One region of the Arthrobacter sp. SlRoot2-15 genome, then DNA from elsewhere that is predicted to be linked to it. Evidence: predicted binding sites of a transcription regulator. Region 1 holds the regulator's gene; each other region holds the start of a gene.
The links. The regulator LexA, encoded in region 1, represses DNA repair genes until DNA is damaged. The targets are predictions, from matches to a motif close to TCGAACANNTGTTCGA.

Region 1 (2,257 bases):
AGCAGGATCAGCGGCAGGCCAAAGAAGACGAAGCGGCCGCGGCGGGTCAGCCGCAGCGGCGCCTGCCCGGCGGGCACCGTCCGCCGGCTCCGGCCGGACTCCTGGCCGTCGAAGATGCCATTCGGGCCGAAGGCCTCAAAGCCGGACCCCTCGGACGGGCCCTGGCCGGGAACGGAAACCAGCGAACCGGAAATAGCGCTTACTGCTGACATGAGCTGAGCCCTCCTGGACTTATCTGTGCCGCCCGGCGTACTCCACGTACCTGCCGCCAACCGGCCTAACCATCAAACGCGAACCTTGGAACGTAAACGTTGATCACCATGTTCGAACACAGAACCGAACACAGGAGTGCTCCTCCGACGCCCTGCTTCGAACACATATTCGAACTTGGTAGTTCCTGTTTTAGCACTTATGAACGAACATTGTCGAGACTCGCTAGAACAAATGTTTGAAAAACTGTGCAGGCTGGCCTACTTTTGAACCAGCAGGACAACCAATTGCAGGACAACCACGGGTGGCGATCAACAGCAGTTGATCAACAGGGTCTGACATTTTTCAGGCCCGCTGGTCACGGCGGCCACTGCGGCCGGGCGGAACGGAAAGGCGAGGCGAACATGGCAGCACAAGCCGCCGGCGGGAGGGCCGCCCAGCGGAACCCCCAGACCGGCCGGGCGCCGAAGGGCCTCACCGTCCGGCAAAAGAAGATCCTGGAGACCATCCAGCGGTCTGTGACGGACAACGGCTACCCGCCCTCGATGCGTGAAATCGGCGACACCGTCGGGCTCGCCAGCCTCTCCAGCGTCACCCACCAGCTCTCGCAGCTGGAAAAGCTCGGTTACCTGCGGCGGGACCCGAAACGGCCGCGCGCCATGGAAGTCCTGTTGCCGCTGACGCTCGACGAGGGCGCCACCAAGGTGTCCGGTGTTGCGAAGTCCACCGGTCTGCGGGCCGTCGGTGGCCTCGCGGTCTCGGAGCTGGCCAGCGCCACGGACACAGCGATGGTGCCCTTTGTGGGCCGGATCGCCGCGGGCGGCCCGATCCTGGCCGACCAGGTGGTGGAGGACGTGATGCCGCTGCCGCGCCAGTTGGTGGGCCACGGCGAACTGTTTATGCTCCGGGTGGCCGGCGATTCGATGATCGACGCCGCCATTTGCGACGGCGACTGGGTGGTGGTCCGGCGCCAGAACGACGCCGTTAACGGCGACATCGTGGCCGCCCTGCTCGACGACGAGGCCACGGTCAAGACGTTCCGCCAGCGCGACGGCCACACCTGGCTGCTTCCGCAGAACACCCAGTACGAACCGATCCTGGGTGACCACGCCGTCATCATGGGCAAGGTCGTCTCCGTGCTGCGCTCCCTCTAGCACCCGCGTCGGCACGTCCGGCCGCCGACGCCGAAGGCCCCGTCCGAACGTTCCGGACGGGGCCTTCGCGTTGCCTGTCGGCCTAGGTGGCGGTCTGTTGGGCCGGCGCATCCCGGGCCAGGCGTGCAAGGGCGGCCAGGGCCACCGCAGGGTCGGTGGTGGGCCAGAACGGCGGCAGCGCGGCGCGCAGGAACCCGCCGTAGCGCTCAGTGGACAGCCGGGAATCCAGGACGGCCACCACGCCCTTGTCCGACGTCGAGCGGATCAGCCGGCCGGCGCCCTGGGCGAGCCGGATAGCGGCGTGGGTCGCCGAGACGGTCATAAAACCGTTGCCGCCGGCCTGTGCCACGGCACGGGAGCGGGCCGTCATCAGCGGATCATCGGGCCGCGGGAACGGGATCCGGTCAATCACCACAAGGCGGCAGGAGTTACCGGGCACGTCGACGCCCTGCCAGAGCGACATGGTGCCAAAGAGGCAGGTGTCCGGCTCGTCCGCGAACTGCTTCACCAGTGCCGTCATGGTCGATTCGCCCTGGCAGAGGATACTCAGGCCGAGCCGCGGCCGCATCGCCTCGGCGGCTTCCTCGGCGGCGCGCCGGGAGGAGAAGAGGCACAGGGCCCCGCCGCCGGAGGCGCGGATCAGCTTTTCGAGCTCGTCGAGGGCTTCGGGCGAGGTTCCGCGGCCGGGCTTGGGCAGGTGTTTGGCGACGTAGAGGATGCCCTGCTTGGGGTATTCGAACGGGGACCCGACGTCGACGCCGGTCCAGCTGGGGGCGCCCGGGCCGACCAGGCCGAGTCCTCCGGCTGCCGGCTCGAAGGCCGAGCCGATGGCGAGGGTGGCCGAGGTTAGCACGACGGTGTGGTCGGCGAACAGGCCCTCGCGCAGCCGCCCG
Region 2 (2,257 bases), 2.9 Mb from region 1:
TGAGCATCCGCACGGCGTGGGCCGTGCTCAGGGGTTCGCCGGGCGGGCTGAGCTGCGAGACCACCTCTGCGGCGATGGTGCCAGCGGGCATGGCTTCCAGCCAGCGTTTGAAAAGGGTGCGGGGCCGGAGGTAGCGCCGCCCGCCCATGGACCGGCCGACGTCGGAGTCAGGGCCGAGCAGGACGGTCAGGACCGGCTTGAGGGTCTGCGGATCCAGGGTGCGCGAGGCCAGCTCCGCCCGGGTCACGGCGACCGGAACCGCCCCGCCGGCCTTGCCCGTGGTGCGGGCATGGGCGTCGGAGACCAGCCGGCACAGTGCCCGGTAGCCTGCGCCGTGGTTCTGCCCGTGCGCCAGCACGACGACGCGTCCCCCGACCTGGGTGCGGAGGTCTCCGTCGTCGTCGAACACCGCGAGGTCCACCCCGACCACCGGGTCAAGCCCGGTGGCCATGCAGGCCTTCAAGTGCTTAACGGTGCCGTAGAGCCCGTCGCGGTCCGTGCAGGCGAGCGCCGTGGCCCCGTCCGCGGCGGCGGCAGCGGCAAGTTCATCCGGCCAGGACACCCCGTAGTGGGCGCTGAATGCGGTGGAAACATGCAGGTGGGTGAAGCTCATGCCGACTCGGGTTTCCGGAGATGGGGCAGGGCATCGAGGATCCGCAGCAGCCGCCAGCGCCCGCTGCCTACGTGCCGGCTCAGGTCCAGGGTGAGGGGCCGCTCCGGATTGGCGGCATCGGTAACCTGGACCCGCCAGATTTCGTGGTCCACCAGGCCCGGGCCGGCGCCCAGCGGGGCACGCTGCTCCTCCGCCCACCACTGGCGCCGCTCGAACCAGCGGACCGGCTCGGCGCATACCTCGTAGTGCCGACCGGCCCAGTCGAGGGACCGGGGCTGGCCGTCCGGGGCGCAGGCGACGTCGACAGACTCGCTGAACATGCCCATAACGTCTCCCGGAAAGTGCCTACTCCCGGCCAGAACACGCGTGGGTGAGAACACCGGGATTCGAATATATCTTCGAACACTTCCAGTCTACGACGCCGTGGTGACAAAACATAGATCGGGGGTGGACGGACGCAGGCGCAGGTAGCAGGATTGAGCCATGAGCTCCCACAGCGCACTCCTGAAGCACGTAAGCATCGCCGCCAAGGATTCAACCTTGGTGGCGAAGTTCGATATAGACGGGAATATTCCGAGTTCCGGGGCCTACGTGGTCGGGCTCGTGGCCGCCACTCCAGACCATTCCCACCAGCGCCGGATGGAAATCGAGTTCATGAACGGCGAGGCTGTGTCATTTTTCTGCTTCAGCCATGACGGCACGGAGGAGAATTTTGACCTCAAGGGCGTGGAGCACTCCGGCAACACCATCACCGGGAACTTTCCGCTCAGCACTGTGATGGGCCTGACCAAGGGCCATCTGATGACGGCGTTCAGCGATTGCGAGGGCCGGGACTACCAGGCCAACGTACCCGTCGAAGAGTCGCTTTAAACCGACGGGGGCAGGCCTTAGCTGGAGGCCTTGTACACGTCCAGCTCGAGCCGGATGAATGCGTCGATCATGGCCCGGTAGGTCTGCTCGACGATTTCCGCGTCAATGTCTTTCTGCTCCGCCGTGGCCTTGACGTGTTCGAGCACCCGCTCCACACGGCCCGGGGCGCGGACCTCGGCACTGTCGGCCTTGAGCGTCCCGGCGATCCGGATCAGCCGTTCGCGCCGGCCGATCAGTGCGACGATCTGCTCGTCCACCTCGTCGACAGCCACCCGCACGGCGGCGAGCTGTTCCTTGTCGGCCTGGGCGTCTTTGTCGTCTCCGTGATTTGTGGACATGTGCATGACAGTATCGAACGATGCAACCACGAGTCGACTTCATCTCATTGGGTGTCCGCAGCGTTGACGCCTCACGCCGCTTCTACGCCGAGGGCCTCGGCTGGCCCGTCCACCGCGAGGTGCCCGGAGAGGTGGTCTTCCTGCAGGCCAACCACGGGCTCATCCTCTCGCTCTGGGACGCCGAGCAGATGCAGGCCGAGGCGGGGACCGACGCCCCGGCCGGCGTCCCCTGCATCACGCTCAGCCACAACGTCGGCAGTGCGGCAGAAGTGGACCAGGCACTGCGCCAGGCGGAGGCCGCGGGCGCCGTCGTGGTGGCGGCCCCGAAGACCCAGCCGTGGGGCGGGTACACCGGCTACTTCGCCGACCCGGACGGCTTCCGCTGGGAGGTCGCCTTCAACCCCAGCTGGACGGTCGACGCCGGCGGCAGGGTCAC
Region 3 (2,257 bases), 3.0 Mb from region 1:
ACGATGTCGACGCGGAAGTCCTCCATCGCCATGTAGAGCATTTCTTCGGCCGGGCGGGACATGCGGTGGATCTCGTCGAGGAAAAGGACTTCCCCTTCGGAGAGCGAGGACAGGATGGCGGCCAGGTCCCCGGCGTGCTGGATCGCCGGCCCGCTGCTGATCCGCAGCGGGGCGTTCATCTCGGCCGCGATGATCATGGACAGCGTGGTCTTGCCCAGGCCGGGCGGACCGGACAGCAGCACGTGGTCGGCGCTGCGCCCGCGCATCCGGGAGGCCTCCAGCACCAGCGAGAGCTGCTTGCGGACCCGGTGCTGGCCCACAAAATCGTGCAGGTTCTTGGGGCGGAGGGCGGCCTCGATGGCCCGTTCCTCCGGTTCCTCTCCCCCGGCGACGAGCGACGGCTCAGCCACGGGCGCCTACGCGGTTCCCGGCGCGGGCGCCGTCCTGGCCCAGCCAGCGCAGCGTGGCACGGAGGATTTCCGCGACGTTGCCGGCCTCGGCGAGTTCCGGCGAGTCCGCCAGCGACTTGTCGATGCTGGAGGTCGCGTCTTTCTCGGACCAGCCGAGGCTGGTCATGGCGGCCACCACCTGCGGCTTCCACACGGCTTCGGCGGACCGGGCCGTGACGCCGGCGTCGGCGTGACCCGGGGTGCCGTGCGGCACCAGCTTCCCGGCCAGTTCGAGCACGATCCGGCCGGCGACCTTGGGGCCAATGCCGGGGACCTTGGTGAAGGCCTTGCCGTCGCCGGAGTGCGCGGCCACCCGGATCGCTTCGGGGTCGTGGACGGCCAGCACGGCCAACGCCAGCCGCGGCCCCACGCCGCTGACGCTCAGCAGCACGTCGAAGACCTCGCGCTCGTCGTCGGTGGCGAAGCCGAAGAGGGTGAGCGAGTCCTCCCGGACGATCAGGGAGGTGAACAGTTTGCCCTCGTCCCCGACGCGGAGCCGGCTGAGGGTCTGCGGGGTGGCGTTGACACTCATGCCGGCGCCGTTCAGGTCGATCACCGCCGAGGACAGGCCGACGTGCGCTACGGTTCCGCGGAGAAAACTGATCAAGGCCTGGCTCCTGGTCTTACAGCTGGTTCAGGTCCAGCTGGGTCAAGCCGGCTGGCATGAATCTGCAAGCACCGGCTATCCGAACATATCTACGAATACCCTAGCAAGGGCCCGGACATTTAACGCGCCATTCAGCGTGCACGGCGCGCTTTGGCCTCGGCGTCGGCCCAGGCGCGCTGCGCGGGCGTGAGGGACTGGCTGCCCGGGCCGGTCGTGACTGCGCCGCTACTGGACGTGCCGCTGCCGGACCGCCACGCGTGGGTGATCGCCAGCGCCAGGGCGTCGGCGGCATCGGCCGGCCGCGGCGGGGCGTCTAGCCGGAGGATCTTGGTGACCAGCTTGGTGACGGCCTCCTTGTTGGAGGTCCCGCTGCCAGTCACTGCGGCCTTGACCTCGGAGGGCGTGTGCAGCGCCACCGGGATCCCCCGGCGCGCGGCGGCGGCGATCACCACGCCGGAGGCCTGGGCGACGCCCATCACCGTACTGACGTTGAGCTGGGAGAAAACACGTTCGACGGCGAGGACCTGCGGCTCGTACCGATCCAACCACTCGTCGATGGAGGTGGCGATGACCAGCAGCCGCTGGTCCAGGCTTTCCTCCGGGGAGGTGCCGACGACGCCGAAGGCCACCATGGTGGCGCGGCGGTTCTTCTCGACGTCCACGACGCCGATCCCGCAGCGGGTGAGGCCCGGATCGACACCGAGGACGCGAAGGGTCACTCGGCTTCCAGTGCGGCCTGCACTTCATCGCTGAGGTCGGCGTTGCTGTACACGTTCTGGACGTCGTCGAGTTCTTCGAGGGCATCGACGAGCTTCATGAACTTCTTGGCGGCGTCGAGGTCCAGCGGCACCTGCATGGAGGGCACAAATTCGGCCTCGTCGGTGTCGTAGTCGATCCCGGCTTCCTTGAGCGCGTCCCGGATGGCCTGCAGGTCGGTCGGTTCGGAGTGGATCTCGAAGCTGTCGCCGTTGTCCTTGACTTCTTCGGCGCCGGCGTCGAGCACCGCCATCAGCACGTCGTCCTCGGTCAGGCCGTTCTTCGGCAGCGAGACAACACCCTTGCGGGAGAACAGGTAGCTGACCGAGCCGGGATCGGCGATGGTTCCGCCGTTGCGGGAAATGGCAAGCCGGACCTCGGAGGCGGCACGGTTCTTGTTGTCTGTGAGGCACTCGATCAGCAGCGCCGAGCCCTGCGGGCCGCG

Region 2: a site for LexA is predicted at 1,000-1,015, ahead of AC6I9V_RS16195 (DUF6504 family protein). Genes of this name have one in related genera too.
Region 3: a site for LexA is predicted at 1,136-1,151, ahead of ruvA (Holliday junction branch migration protein RuvA). Genes of this name have one in related genera too.

The regions. Positions count from the first base shown of each region.
Region 1 is NZ_AP046058.1:533,943-536,199, forward strand. Features, by position in the region: gene AC6I9V_RS02470 (LysM peptidoglycan-binding domain-containing protein) at 1-212, opposite strand, end outside; gene lexA (transcriptional repressor LexA) at 615-1,364, shown strand; gene AC6I9V_RS02480 (ATP-dependent DNA helicase) at 1,447-2,257, opposite strand, start outside.
Region 2 is NZ_AP046058.1:3,478,645-3,480,901, reverse strand. Features, by position in the region: gene AC6I9V_RS16200 (DNA polymerase III subunit alpha) at 1-613, opposite strand, end outside; gene AC6I9V_RS16195 (DUF6504 family protein) at 610-939, opposite strand; gene AC6I9V_RS16190 (hypothetical protein) at 1,097-1,483, shown strand; gene AC6I9V_RS16185 (chorismate mutase) at 1,501-1,827, opposite strand; gene AC6I9V_RS16180 (VOC family protein) at 1,842-2,257, shown strand, end outside.
Region 3 is NZ_AP046058.1:3,496,496-3,498,752, reverse strand. Features, by position in the region: gene ruvB (Holliday junction branch migration DNA helicase RuvB) at 1-410, opposite strand, end outside; gene ruvA (Holliday junction branch migration protein RuvA) at 403-1,056, opposite strand; gene ruvC (crossover junction endodeoxyribonuclease RuvC) at 1,188-1,775, opposite strand; gene AC6I9V_RS16260 (YebC/PmpR family DNA-binding transcriptional regulator) at 1,772-2,257, opposite strand, start outside.